2 regions of the Agromyces sp. NPDC029043 genome follow, and region 1 is predicted to be linked to the other one. Evidence: riboswitches for the same ligand, from Rfam matches in the RefSeq annotation. Region 1 holds a riboswitch; the other holds the start of a gene.

Region 1 (8,629 bases):
GACGCGCGAGAGCTCGTCGGCCGTGGTGGTCTCGTCGACGGCGACGTGCACAGTGGCCTCATCGGCCTCCCACAGGTTCAGCCCGAGCTCGCGCCCGCGCGCGACGACGTTCGCGGCGAGGCCGGGCACGTGCACGCGGATCGCGTCGAAGTACGCCTCGTGCTCGAGCGCGAGTCCGAATCCGGTCAGCGCGTCGGCGAGCGCCTTCGCCTTCGCCGCCGTCGAGACCGCGATGTGCCGGATGCCCCGGGGCCCGTGGTACACCGCGTACATCGACGCCATCACGGCAAGGAGAACCTGCGCGGTGCAGATGTTCGAGGTCGCCTTCTCGCGGCGGATGTGCTGCTCGCGCGCCTGCAGGCTGAGCCGGTAGGCGGGATGGCCCGCGGCATCCTGCGAGACGCCCACGAGCCGGCCGGGCAACTGGCGCTCGAGTCCCTTCCGCACGGCCATGTAGCCGGCGTGCGGCCCGCCGAACCCCATGGGCACGCCGAAGCGCTGCGACGTGCCGACCGAGACATCCGCCCCGAGCTCGCCTGGGCTGGTCAGCAGCGCCATCGCGAGCAGGTCGGCGGCGACGACCGCGAGCGCGCCCTGCTCCTTCGAGGCGGCGATGAGCCGCGACGGGTTCCACACGCGGCCGGAGGCGCCGGGGTACTGGACGAAGAGCCCGAAGTGCTCGCCGAGGGCGGCGACATCCGTCGTCTCGTCGAGGTCGGTCACGACGAGCTCGATGCCGACCGCGCTGGCACGCGACTCCAGCAGCGCCCGGGTCTGGGGCAGCGCGTCGGCGTCGACCACGAACCGGTTCGAGCGGTTCTTCGACGCGCGGCGGGCGAGCAGCATGCCCTCGACGACGGCGGTGCCCTCGTCGAGCATCGACCCGTTGGCGGTGTCGAGCCCGGTGAGGTCGGCGACCATCGTCTGGAAGTTGATGATCGCCTCGAGGCGGCCCTGCGAGATCTCGGGCTGATACGGCGTGTACGCCGTGTACCAGCTCGGGTTCTCGAGCACGTTCCGCTGGATCACGGCCGGCGTGATGGTGCCCGAGTACCCGAGGCCGATCATCGACGTCCGCACGGTGTTCGCGTCGGCGAGCTCCCGCAGCTCGGCGAGCGCGTCGCGTTCGGTCGCGGCGGGCGGGATCACCGAGTCGAGCACCTCGTGCATGCGGATGGCGGTCGGCACCGCGGCATCCATGAGCGCGTCGAGCGAGTCGTAGCCGAGCGCGGCGAGCATCCACTCGTGGTCGCGCGGGGTGGTGCCGATGTGCCGGCGCCCGAAGGCGTCGACGTCGAAGGCCGGGGAGGTGCTGGCGGTCATCGTCTTCCTTGTGTTCGTCGGTCGAGGAGCGGGCGCGGCCCGCGTACGAGACCTACTCGCCCGTGAGGGCGCGGTACTCGTCGTGGCTGAGGAGCGTCGGCAGCGACGCGGCGGTCACCTTGATGAGCCATCCCTCGCCGAACGGGTCGCTGTTGACGAGCTCGGGCGAGTCGACGACGGCCTGGTTCGACTCGACGACCTCGCCGTCGACCGGCGCGAACAGCTCGCCGACCGACTTGGTCGACTCGATCTCACCGACGACGGTGCCGGCGGTGATGGCGGTGCCCGCGGACGGCAGGTCGACGTAGACGACGTCGCCGAGCTTCTCGGCGGCGTAGTCGGTGATGCCGATGGTGACGGTCTCGCCATCGACCTTCACCCATTCGTGCTCGGCGGTGTACTGCAGCTCGGCCTGGTCGGTCATCGGATGCTCCTCTGGTGTCGTGCGGTGCGGTGCGGTGCGGTCGTGGTCGGGGCGCTCAGGCGCCGCGCTTGTAGAACGGCAGGGCCCTGACGGATGCCGCGACGCGCGTGCCGCGGACGTCGACGAACAGGCGGGTGCCCGGCTCCGACAGCTCGGGCGACACGAACGCCATCGCCACGGGGTGCCCGAGCGTGGGCGAGAGCGCGCCGGAGGTGACCTCGCCGACCTCGCGGGCGTCGTCGCCGTCGCCGTCGAACACGGCGTAGCCGGCGCGCGGCGCGCGGCGCCCCTCGGCGGCCAACCCGACGAGCACGGGCGCGCCCTCGGCCGGCCCCTGCTCGATCGCGGACCGCCCGACGAAGTCGCCCTCCTTGGCGAGGGCGACGACGCGGCCCAGGCCGGCCTGCACCGGCAGGATGTCGCGGCTCAGCTCGTGCCCGTAGAGCGGCATGCCCGCCTCGAGGCGCAGCGTGTCGCGGCTCGCGAGCCCGCACGGCACGACGCGGGGCCCGCCGGTCTCGCGCAGCGCCTCCCAGAGTCGCTTCGCGCGGTCGGGCGCGACGTAGAGCTCGAAGCCGTCCTCGCCGGTGTACCCGGTGCGCGCGACGAGCACGGGCTCGCCCTCCCACGTGGCCGGGATGGCCCGGTAGTACTTGAGCGCGGCGACCGCGTCGACGAAGTCCTCGCCGTCGTTGCCGGGGCCGTCGATGCCGAACCCCTCGGTCTGCTGCAGCACCTCGAGCGCGTCGGGACCCTGCAGCGCGATGAGCGCGATGTCGTCGGACTCGTCGAACACCTCGGTCTCGAACGGCGCGGTGCGGCTGCGGAGCTCCTCGGCGACGACCTCGCGGTTCGACGCGTTCGCCACGACCATGTAGCGGTCGGCGCCGGTGCGGTAGACGACGAGATCGTCGATGACGCCGCCGTCGCGGCCGAGCAGGAGCGAGTACTTCGCCTGGCCCTCGGCGATGGCCGACAGCTTGCCGGCGAGCGCGTAGTCGAGCGACGCGGCGGCCTCGGGCCCGACGACCACGATCTCGCCCATGTGCGACAGGTCGAAGAGGCCCGCGTGCTGTCGCACGGCGTGGTGCTCGGCGAGGTCGCTCGAATAGCGCACCGGCATCTGCCAGCCGGCGAAGTCGGTGAACGAGGCGCCCTCGGAACGGTGCACCTCGTCGAGGGGACTGCGTCGCTCGGTGGTGCCGGGGTCGGTGGTGGTGCCGGTTGCGTCGGTCACGAGTTCTCCAGGATCGCGCGGATGGCGCGGCGGTGCGCCGCTCGAGAACTCCCCCTCTGTCATGGGCCTGAGAGCTTCGCATCGCGCCCGTGGGGAGCTGTGCTTTCACCTTCGGCGGGATGGCGCCTGCGCGTCATCCGCTTTCCAGAGTCGGCCTCGTCATCGCGGTGATGCGACCTGAGAGATTGGCGGGGAGGCTTGCTCCTTCGGTGCCGGATGGTGCCGGCTCTCCCGCGATGCGTCGATGGCCCGGTATGCGATTGTGCTCGCAGTCTACAGGGTGCGTCACACGATTCGCGTTCGGGTCACCGTGACTGTAAGCTGTCGGCATCGTGACTTAGAGTCGGCGTGACTCTGAGTGGTCGTTCGAGCGAGAGGCGAGCGGATGTCGCAGCACGACGCGCAGGCGCGCCTGGCCGTCTCCACCGTCATCTTCGCCATCTCGCCCGAGGCCGACGGCGACGGCGCCGTTCGCCCCAGCCTGAGGATCCCGCTCGTCCGGCGGCTGCGCGAGCCCGGACTCGGCCGCTGGGCGCTCCCCGGCGGGTGGCTCCCCGTCGACGAGTCGCTCGCCGCCGCCGCCGCACGCACGCTCGCCGAGACGACGGGCCTCGCTCCCCGCTACCTCGAGCAGCTCTACACCTTCGGCGAGCCCGACCGCTCGCCCGGCGAGCGCGTCGTGTCGGTCGTGTACTGGGCGCTCGTGCACTCCGACGAGGTCGAGCGGGCCGTCTCCGACGAGAACGTCCGATGGTTCGACGAGGACGACCTGCCCGACCTGGCCTTCGACCACGCCGCGATCATCGACTACGCGCTCACGAGGCTGCGCACCAAGCTCGAGTACTCGCGCATCGCGCACGCGCTGCTGCCCGAGCGGTTCACGATGGCCGAGCTCCGGGGCGTGCACGAGGCCGTGCTGCGTCGCCGCCTCGACCCGGCCAACTTCCGCCGCACGGTCGAGGCCTCCGGCACGCTCGTCGACACCGGCGAGCGACTGTCCGGCACGCGGCATCGCCCGCCGGCGCTCTACCGCTTCGATCCCGCCCACTCCCCCGCGGCGCCGCCCTCACCGGCGCCTGCGGCGCCGCGCGACGCGGCATCCGCCACCACCGATCCTCGACCCGGCACCGACAGCAAGGACACCCCGGAATGAGCACCACCCTGCCCGTCACCGCACCCGCCACCGGCGACGCCACGCGCGCGGCGGCATCCGTCGACCGCGCCATCCGGCTCATCACGACCGGGTCCACGGCGGGCTCGACCTGCACGCCCGACCTCGCGAAGGGCCCCTGGGAGTTCGACCGCGGGCCGGTCGGCTACGGACCGGGCTCGTCGATGGGCGACGTGATCCCCACCGGCTCGCCCCGCCAGGGCGCCCTGCCGTCCGAGTACCGGGAGGCGTCCGGCACCGAGCTCGACGAGCGCATCCGCGCCGCGAAGGCCACGCTCGGCGACCGCGTGGTCGTGCTCGGCCACTTCTACCAGCGCGACGAGGTCGTGCAGCACGCCGACTTCACGGGCGACTCGTTCCAGCTCGCGAACGCGGCGATGACCCGGCCCGCCGCCGAGGCCATCGTGTTCTGCGGCGTGCACTTCATGGCTGAGACCGCCGACATGCTCTCGCGCCCCGACCAGGCCGTGATCTTGCCGAACCTCGCCGCCGGCTGTTCGATGGCCGACATGGCCGACACGTCGAGCGTCGAGGAGTGCTGGGAGCAGCTCGAGGAGGTCTACGGCGACCTGACGGCGACCGACGCGTCGGGCCGGGTGCCCGTCATCCCCGTCACCTACATGAACTCGTCGGCGGCGCTCAAGGGCTTCGTCGGCCGCAACGGCGGCATCGTCTGCACCTCGTCGAACGCGACGACCGTGCTGGAGTGGGCGTTCGAGCGCGGGCGGCGCGTGCTGTTCTTCCCCGACCAGCACCTCGGCCGCAACACCGCGAAGGCCATGGGCGTGCCGCTCGAGGCCATGCCCATGTGGAACCCGCGTAAGCCGCTCGGCGGCAGCACGGCCGAGGAGCTGCAGGACGCCCGCGTCATCCTGTGGCACGGGTTCTGCTCGGTGCACAAGCGCTTCACGGTCGAGCAGATCGCGCAGGCCCGCGCCGAGCACCCTGGCGTGCAGGTCATCGTGCATCCCGAGTGCCCGATGCCGGTCGTCGACGCGGCCGATGCCGCGGGGTCGACCGACTTCATCGTCAAGGCCATCCAGGCGGCGCCGGCCGGCTCGACCTTCGCCATCGGCACCGAGATCAACCTCGTGCAGCGCCTCGCCGCCGAGCACCCCGAGCACACCATCTTCTGCCTCGACCCGGTGGTGTGCCCGTGCTCGACGATGTACCGGATCCACCCGGGCTACCTCGCGTGGGTGCTCGAGGAGCTCGTCGCGGGCCGGGTCGTGAACCGCATCGAGGTGGATGACGACGTCGCCGAGCCCGCGCGCGTGGCGCTCGAGCGCATGCTCGCGGCCAAGCCGCCGGCCTCGGTGCCGGTTCCCGCGGGCTCGACGATCGCGGCGGCGAGCCGTGCGCGGGCGGCCGATGCCGCGGGCGCGCCGGTCGGGGCCTGACATGACCCGCGTGCTCGTCGTCGGCTCCGGCATCGCGGGGCTGTGGACGGCGATCCGGGCCGCCGAGGCGGGCTGCGACGTCTCCGTGGTGACGAAGGCGGCGATCGGCGACGGCGCGACGCCGTGGGCGCAGGGCGGCATCGCCGCGGCGATCTTCGCGGGCGACGCGGCGTCGCGCCACGCGGCCGACACGATCGCCGCCGGCGCGGGCCTCAGCGAGGCGGCCGCGGTGCGCGTGCTCACCGACGACGGTCCGGCGCGCATCCGCGACCTCATCCGCTTCGGCGTCGCGTTCGACCGCGACGAGTCCGGGCTGGCTCGGGGCCTCGAGGCGGCGCATTCCCGTGCGCGCATCCTCCACGCCGGTGGCGATCGCACGGGGGCGGCCATCCAGGCCGCACTCGTCGCCACCGTCCGACGTCGTGCCGTTCGCGTGCTCGAGCACACGACGCTCGCCGATCTCGTGGTCGAGCACGGCCGTGTCGTCGGCATCCGGGTCGTGCCCGGCGACCGGGCGGATGGCGCGCCCCGCGAGCTGCGCGCCGACGCGGTCGTGCTCGCGACCGGCGGCGCCGGATGCCTGTACCGGCATACGACGAACCCCGATGTCGCGACCGGCGACGGAGTCGCCGCGGCCGCGCGCGCGGGCGCCGAGGTCGCCGACCTCGAGTTCGTGCAGTTCCACCCGACCGCGCTCGCGGTCCCCGGCACGCCGCTCATCTCCGAGGCCGTCCGCGGCGAGGGCGCGGTGCTGCGCGATGCCGCGGGCCGCCGATTCCTGCTCGACGTCGATCCGCGGGCCGAGCTCGCGCCGCGCGACGTCGTCGCGCGCGCCGTGTGGCGACGCATGGCCGAACAGGGCGGCGTCCCGGTCGGGCTCGACGCGACGCACCTCGGCGCCGAGCGGCTCGCCGCCCGGTTCCCGGGCATCGATGCCGCGTGCCGAGCGGCGGGCTTCGACTGGTCGCGCGAGCCCGTCCCCGTGGTGCCCGCCGCGCACTACGCCATGGGCGGCGTCGTCACCGACCTCGACGGCCGCACGAGCCTGCCCGGCCTCTGGGCCGTGGGCGAGGTCGCCCGCACGGGCGTGCACGGGGCGAACCGGCTCGCCTCGAACTCGCTGCTCGAGGGTGCCGTGTTCGCCGAGCGCGCCGCCCGTGACCTGGCGGCCGCGCCGTCCCTTCCCACCCGCGCCACGGCCCCCGCCGCCCCGGCCGGTACCGCCCCCGTCCAGATCGGCGGATATACGATCCGACGCGCCGGTGACGAGGCCGGGATCGACGGGGTGGTGGATCGTATATCCGCCGGGATGGACGGCACGACCGCGTCGGGCGCGAGCGCGGCGGTGGACCGGGGCGAGCTGCAGCAGCTCATGTGGGACCAGGTCGGACTCGAGCGCGACGCGAAGGGGCTCGCCGCGGCATCCGCTCGGCTCGACGGATGGCACGCACCCGAGCCCGTCGACCGCCGCTCCGCGGAAGACCGCAACCTGCTCGAGCTCGCGCGCCTCACCGTGGCCGCCGCGCTCGCCCGCACCTGCAGCGTCGGCGCGCACACGCGCACCGACGCGGCATCCGTCGCCGAGCCCGAACGAGAGGCCGCCTGATGACCGAACCCCGCGAGATCGAGCGCGTCGCGCTCATGGCGCTCGACGAGGACGCGCCGTGGGGCGACCTCACGGGCGAGACGCTCATCCCCGAGTCGGCGGCGGCCACGGCCGAGCTGGTGGCGCGCGAGCCCGGCGTGTTCAGCGGCGCGCGCGTCGTCGAGGCGGCGTTCCGGCTGGTCGACGCGGCGATCGAGGTCGACGTGGTCGCCGACGACGGCGAGCGGTTCGCGGCGGGCGACGTGCTCGCGCGCGTGCACGGCCCGGCGCGCGGCATCCTGCGCGCCGAGCGTGTCGCGCTCAACCTGGTGCAGCGGATGTCGGGAGTCGCGACGCTCACGGCACGCTACGTCGACGCCGTCGCGGGCACTCGCGCACGCATCGTCGACACCCGCAAGACCACCCCCGGCCTGCGCAGCCTCGAACGGCAGGCCGTCCGCGACGGCGGCGGACGCAACCACCGGCGCTCGCTCTCCGATGCGATCATGGCCAAGGACAACCACCTCGCGGTGCTCACCGCGGGCGGCGCCGACCTGGCCACGGCGCTCCGCGACGCGCGCGAGCGGATGCCGCACACCGCGCACCTCGAGGTCGAGGTCGACCGCCTCGACCAGATCGCCCCGGTGCTCGCGGGCGGCGCCGACACGATCATGCTCGACAACTTCACGATCGACGACCTGCGCGCGGGCGTCGAGCTCATCGCGGGCCGCGCGATCGTCGAGGCCTCCGGCGGCGTGAACCTCGACACGGTCGCCGCGATCGCGGCGACCGGCGTCGACGTCATCTCGGTCGGCGCGCTGACCCACTCCGCCCGGGCGCTCGACCTCGGGCTCGATGTCGTGATCGAGGCACCGGACGGCGCGGCGCGGAGGTCGACGTGATCTTCGCCGATCACGCCGCCACCACGCCCGTCCGCCGGGAGGCGCTCGAGGCGATGTGGCCGTACCTGACGGGTGCCTTCGGCAACCCGTCGAGCCGCCACGGCATCGGCGAGGAGGCGGCTCGCGCCCTGGCGTGGGCGCGGGATGAGGTCGCGGCCGTGGTCGGCGCCCGCGCGGGCGACGTCGTGTTCACGTCGGGCGGCACCGAGGCCGACAACCTCGCGGTGAAGGGGCTCGCGCTGGCCGGCCCGCGCGGCCGGCACGTCGTGATCTCGCCCGTCGAGCACGAGGCCGTGATCGAGGCGGCCGACGCGCTGCGCCGCCTGCACGGGTTCGAGGTCGACGAGGTCGACGTCGACGCGACCGGCATGGTCGTGCCCGCGGCGCTCGAGCGCGTCATCCGCCCCGACACGACGCTCGTGTCGGTGCAGCTCGCGAACAACGAGGTGGGCACGGTCAACCCGGTCGGCGAGCTCGCTCGCGTGGCGCACGAGGCGGGCGCGCTCCTGCACACCGACGCCGTGCAGGCGGCCGGGTGGCTGCCGCTGTCGATGCCGGCGCTCGGCGTCGACGCGCTGTCGCTCGCC
Region 2 (5,972 bases), on a different contig from region 1:
CATCTTGTGCCCGCGAGAACCCGTTCTACGCACCGTCAATTCGGAAGAGCCCTTAAACCTCCGTCTTCCCTCCTCATCACATCGGTCGCTGCGCTCCCTCGTTCTTCGTCGGTCCAGACAGAGGTCGGCCGGACCAACGGTTTTGGGCCGGCTCATCACAAAACGGCAACTGACAGATCACCGTTCACCTTCATCTCAAGTCGAGGTTGAGGTTGATGGGCGCGTCGCGTTGAACCTCGGTCGTCCGGCGCCCTACGGTCATCGCATCACCACGCCGACGTGGTGATGTGGGAGATGATCGGTCCCGAGGGGCGTACTCTGAGACGCGGACCTCGACAGATGAGGCCGATCCGAGCGTTGCGAGGAGTCTGCAGTGGGCGATCAGCCTTTCGACCGGGATGCGGTGGCGGACCGAGATGCCGAAACGGCATCGACCGGTGACGCATCGACCCCAGAGCAGGCGGGTGGCGCAGGTCCGTCGACACCCACCCAGGGCAGCCTCGACGACGTCGTCCCCGGCCTCTTCCCGAACGACACCGTCCCCGACGAACTCGTCGGCTACCGCGTACCGAGCGCCTGCCAGATCGCCGGCATCACCTACCGTCAGCTCGATTACTGGGCACGCACCGGCCTGGTCGTGCCGTCGATCCGTGGCGCGGCGGGCTCCGGAAGCCAGCGTCTGTATTCCTTCAAGGACATCCTCGTCCTCAAGATCGTCAAGCGGCTCCTCGATACCGGCATCTCGCTGCAGAACATCCGTGTCGCGGTCGATCACCTGCGTAAGCGTGGCGTCGAAGATCTTGCCCGCATCACCCTGTTCTCCGACGGCACGACGGTCTACGAGTGCACGTCCGCCGAAGAGGTCGTCGATCTCCTGCAGGGTGGTCAGGGCGTATTCGGCATCGCTGTGAGCGGCGCGATGCGCGAGCTCACCGGCACCATCGCCGATTTCCCCGGCGAGCGCGCCGACGGCGGTGTGAGCGAGACCGCACCCGAGGACGAACTCGCCGCACGCCGCAAGAGCCGCACTCGCCGCACCGGCTAGACTGGCTGGTACGTCGCACCGTCACGGGAGAGAGTCGTACCGCGCACCGTCAGGTGGGGGAGTCCGGCCGCCGAAGGAGCAACACCTCCTCGTCAAACTCTCAGGCACCCAGGACCGTGATGGAGACGACGTCTCTGGAAAGTGATGGGTTCGCTCATCCGCCCACGGTGAAAGGCCGCCCCGACGACGACGCCGGGTCGGCTGAATCTCTCAGGCGTTCCGGGTCGGCACCGCCCGACTCCCGAACATGACAGAGGGGGAGGACCCTACGGTCGGCTGCCGCCGATCGCTGGCGAGAGGTCCGCCCGTCATGTCGTCCGCTCCGCAGTCCCGCACGTTCGTCGACCGTCACGTCGGCCCCGACGCCGAGGACACCGCACGCATCCTCACCGCGATCGGCGTCGGCTCCCTCGATGAGCTCGCCTCCGTCGTCGTTCCCGGAGTCATCGCCGACGATCCCGACGACAACGGGCTCGATGCCCTGCCCGCACCGCTGTCCGAGCCGCAGGCGCTGGCCCGCCTCGCCGCACTCGCCGACGCCAACACCGTCGCACGCTCGATGATCGGACTCGGGTACTACGGGACCCACACGCCCGGTGTCATCACCCGCAATGTGCTGGAGAATCCCGCCTGGTACACCGCGTACACGCCGTACCAGCCGGAGATCAGCCAGGGACGCCTGGAGGCGCTGCTCAACTTCCAGACCATGGTCGGCGACCTGACCGGCATGGAGGTCGCCAACGCGTCGATGCTCGACGAGGCGACCGCCGCCGCCGAAGCGATGACCCTGATGCGTCGCGCGGTGAAGTCGTCGTCCAAGCGACTCGTCGTCGACGACGACCTGTTCCCACAGACCCGGGCCGTCATCGAGACCCGTGCCGAACCTCTCGGCATCGAGATCGTCGAGGCCTCGCTGCATCCGCAGCTGCCCGATGCCGGTCTGCCCGAGGGCGACTTCTTCGGCGTGATCCTGCAGGTGCCCGGGGCGTCGGGCCGTGTTGTCGACGCCGCACCGATCATCGACGCCGCCCATGAGCGTGGCGCACTCGTCGCGGTCGGCGCCGACCTGCTCGCCCTGACGCTCATCACCCCGCCGGGTGAGCAGGGCGCCGATGTCTGCTTCGGCACCACCCAGCGCTTCGGCGTCCCGATGGGCTTCGGCGGACCCCACGCCGGCTATCTCTCCGTGCACAGCAGGCACGCCCGGCAGTTACCCGGCCGCCTCGTCGGCGTGTCGAAGGACGCCGACGGCAACCTCGCCTACCGCCTTGCGCTGCAGACCCGTGAACAGCACATCCGCCGGGAGAAGGCCACCAGTAACATCTGCACGGCGCAGGTGCTGCTCGCCGTGATCGCCGCGATGTACGCCTCGTATCACGGTGCCGACGGCCTGGCCGCCATCGCCCGCCGTGTCCATGCGCGGGCCGCGCTCGTCGCCGACAGTCTGGCCGCCGCCGGATTCCGGATCGAGCACTCCACCTTCTTCGACACCGTCCTCGTACGTGTTCCGGGACAGGCCGGGGCCGTCGTGGATCACGCCAAGGCGCACGGCAACGTGAACCTCCGACACGTCGACGACGATCTCGTCGGCATCGCCTGCGACGAGACCACCACCGACGCCGACATCACCGCGGTGCTGGGCGCATTCAGCGCCGGCAACGTCACGCCGCGCTCCTTCGCCCAGGACATCGAGACGCGCACGAGCGAGTACCTCACCCATCCGGCGTTCACCCGCTACCGCACCGAGACCGCGATGCTGCGCTATCTGCGCCGCCTGTCCGACAAGGACATTGCCCTCGACCGCAGCATGATCCCGCTCGGGTCCTGCACCATGAAGCTCAACGCGACTACGGAGATGGAACCCATCACCTGGCCCGGCTTCGCCGAACTCCACCCGTTCGCGCCCGCCGCAGACACCGCGGGTATCCGCGAGTTGATCACCGAATTGGAGAGCTGGCTGGTCGCCATCACCGGCTATGACCGGATCAGCTTGCAGCCCAACGCCGGATCGCAGGGCGAGTACGCCGGGCTGCTGGCCATCCGCCGCTATCACCTCAGCCGAGGGCATGATCATCGCGACGTCTGTCTGATCCCGTCGAGCGCTCACGGCACCAACGCGGCGTCGGCTGTGATGGCCGGGATGCGTGTCGTGGTTGTCGGCTGCCGCGAGAACGGCGACGTCGACCTCGACGACCTGCGCGCCAAGATCGACGCCCACCGCGACACCCTGTCCGCGTTGATGATCACCTACCCCTCGACACACGGTGTCTTCGAGCACGACATCGCCGACATCTGCGCCTCGGTACACGACGCCGGTGGCCAGGTGTACGTCGACGGTGCGAACCTCAATGCCCTTGTCGGACTGGCCCGTCCGGGCCGATTCGGCGGTGACGTCAGCCACCTGAATCTGCACAAGACGTTCTGCATCCCGCACGGCGGTGGCGGGCCCGGCGTCGGACCGATCGGTGTTCGGCATCACCTCGCGCCGTTCCTGCCCGGGCATCCGCTCGCCGACGAACTCCCCGGCGACATGACGATCGCGGCGGCGCCGTACGGATCGGCGTCGATCCTGCCGATCACCTACGCCTACATCGCCATGATGGGTGCAGACGGCTTGCGCCGGGCCACGCTAACCGCGATCGCGTCGGCCAACTACGTCGCCCGACGCCTCGCCGAGTACTACCCGGTGCTCTACACCGATCACGCCGCCGGCGCCGCCGACGACGAGGTCGGTTATGTCGCCCACGAGTGCATCCTGGACCTGCGGCCGCTGACCAAGGCGACCGGCGTCACCGTCGACGATGTGGCAAAGCGCCTGGCCGACTACGGTTTCCACGCACCGACGATGAGCTTCCCGGTCGCCGGCACCCTCATGGTCGAGCCCACCGAGAGTGAGAACCTCGACGAGCTCGACGCGTTCATCGACGCCATGGTCGCCATCCGCGCCGAGATCGACGACGTCGCCAAGGGCACCTGGCCGGTGGAGGACAATCCGCTGCGTGGTGCGCCGCATACCGCCGAATGTCTTGTCGCGCAGTGGGATCATCCGTACTCCCGCGAGACCGCGGTCTACCCGTCGGGTCTGCCCTCGGCCGGCGCTCGCGCCAAGGTGTGGCCGGGTGTCCGACGCATCGACGGTGCGTTCGGCGACCGCAACCTGGTGTGCAACTGCCCGCCGATCGAGGCGTTCAGCGAGTAGCGGCGGCAGACGGCCCGGTAGACCGCCCGGTGCAGTGCGTCAGATGAGGGGCGCGAGGGTCTCCCCGAGGAGGCTTACGCGTCCCTTGATGTGACCGTTCGCCGGAGCGTTCACCGTGAACCCGTCCACGCCGGCGGCCTTGAGGTCGGCGAACCGCTGCGCCACCTCGTCGGGATCGCCGACAATCGTCGACGACCGTCGGACCTCGGCACGCGGATTCCTCGCGAGATAGGCCTCGAACTCGGCGACGGCCTGCTCGTGGGTGGGCGCGACACATGCCGAGGTCTGCAGGCTGACCGTGATCTCCGCGCGGTCGCGGCCGAGCTTCTCGCAGTGACCGGCGAGCGCGTCGAGTTTGCGGCCGATCTCGGCGGGTGCACAGATGATGTTCGACTCGTCTGCGTACTGTGCGACCATCCGCAGCGTCTTGCGCTCACCGCCGCCACCGATCATCACCGGGATACGACCGAGCGGAGCAGGCGAGTTGATCGCCTCCACGACCTGATAATGCTTGCCGTCGAGTGAGGGCCGTTCGCCGCGCAGCATCGGCAGAATGATCTGCAGGGCCTCCTCGAGTTTCTCGAATCGGTCGGTGAAGGTGCCGAATTCGTAACCGAGAGAATCGTGTTCGAGTTCGAACCAGCCGGCGCCGATACCGAGTTGACCGCGTCCGGCCGAGACCAGGTCCAGGGCGGTGACCGACTTCGCGAGCAGCGTCGGGTTGCGGTAGGTGTTGCCGGTGACCAGCGCCGACAGCCGCACCCGCGAGGTGTGCTGGGCCAGCGCCGCGAGCAGCGTGTAGCACTCGATCATCGGTTCGTCGGGTTCGCCCAGAATGGGCAATTGGTAGAAGTGATCCATCACCAGGACGGTGTCGAAGCCGGAGTTCTCCGCTTCGACGGCCTGCGCCGTGATGATCGGGAACAACTGATCCGGGCGGACATCCGGGTAGGTGAAATTCGGGATCTGATAACCGAGGAGAGTCACCACCCCGACGCTACGCCCCTCAGCTCCCGGCGGGGCGCGGCGCGGAATCGGGGCCGAAGACGAGCCGGTTGATGGAGATCGTCGCCGCGGTCTCCGGTACCGGCATCGGGTCACGGGTGTTGGGGAAGGTCACCGTCGCGGTGGCTGTCGGCAGCGGTGCGTCGCCACGGAATCCGAGTTGCGTCAGCTCCTTCAACTGCTCGGCCTTCATCGCGAACGAGAAGAACTCGGCGACCGCCGCATTCGCGACGTCGGACACCTGATCACCGGCCAGCCGGATGACCGGATAATCCGCCAGCGGCGTCGGACCACCCGGCACCACCTCGGCCAATGTCGCCGTGGCGTCATCCTTGGTGAGCTGATAAAGACGCTGCTCGGTGATGGGCACGACGCGGATGCTCGCTGCCTGCAGGGACGGGGCGTCGGCGATGGATGTCGCCGCTCCCGTCGGGGTGCCGTCCGGCGACTGCGGTGCCCCGTCGATGAGTTCGGTCACGGTGGTGGTGACCTGATCGGAGGCGGCGTCGGCCGCGGAGAGGGGACCGGTGGTCCGGGTGATCGCGGATGCGACGGCCTGCGCACTGAGCGAGGTGGCGTCCGATCCGCTGCCGCGCGGCATCGCCATACGTAGCGAACCGATGCCGTTCAGGCCGACGGAGGAGAGGCTGTCGTTACGCGCCTGCAGCGTGGGGACCTGCGTCCACTGCAATTGCCCGTCGAACGCCGTCGCCAGTTCGGGCG

The links. A riboswitch is a leader RNA that binds a small molecule or an ion and turns the genes downstream of it on or off. The one in region 1 is predicted to bind glycine.
Region 2: linked by a shared signal. The riboswitch ahead of gcvP (aminomethyl-transferring glycine dehydrogenase) and the one ahead of gcvT (glycine cleavage system aminomethyltransferase GcvT) in region 1 are both predicted to bind glycine.

Annotation. Positions count from the first base shown of each region.
Region 1 covers NZ_JBVHVX010000021.1:56,675-65,303, reverse strand. The annotation lists gene gcvP (aminomethyl-transferring glycine dehydrogenase) at 1-1,323, opposite strand, end outside; gene gcvH (glycine cleavage system protein GcvH) at 1,376-1,747, opposite strand; gene gcvT (glycine cleavage system aminomethyltransferase GcvT) at 1,803-2,984, opposite strand; glycine riboswitch at 3,031-3,138, opposite strand; glycine riboswitch at 3,140-3,228, opposite strand; gene ACZ4TW_RS20265 (NUDIX hydrolase) at 3,370-4,137, shown strand; gene nadA (quinolinate synthase NadA) at 4,134-5,555, shown strand; gene nadB (L-aspartate oxidase) at 5,557-7,161, shown strand; gene nadC (carboxylating nicotinate-nucleotide diphosphorylase) at 7,161-8,042, shown strand; gene ACZ4TW_RS20245 (cysteine desulfurase family protein) at 8,039-8,629, shown strand, end outside.
Region 2 covers NZ_JBVHVX010000044.1:753-6,724, reverse strand. The annotation lists gene ACZ4TW_RS23685 (MerR family transcriptional regulator) at 404-1,045, shown strand; glycine riboswitch at 1,060-1,172, shown strand; gene gcvP (aminomethyl-transferring glycine dehydrogenase) at 1,356-4,244, shown strand; gene ACZ4TW_RS23675 (LLM class F420-dependent oxidoreductase) at 4,284-5,231, opposite strand; gene ACZ4TW_RS23670 (hypothetical protein) at 5,251-5,972, opposite strand, start outside.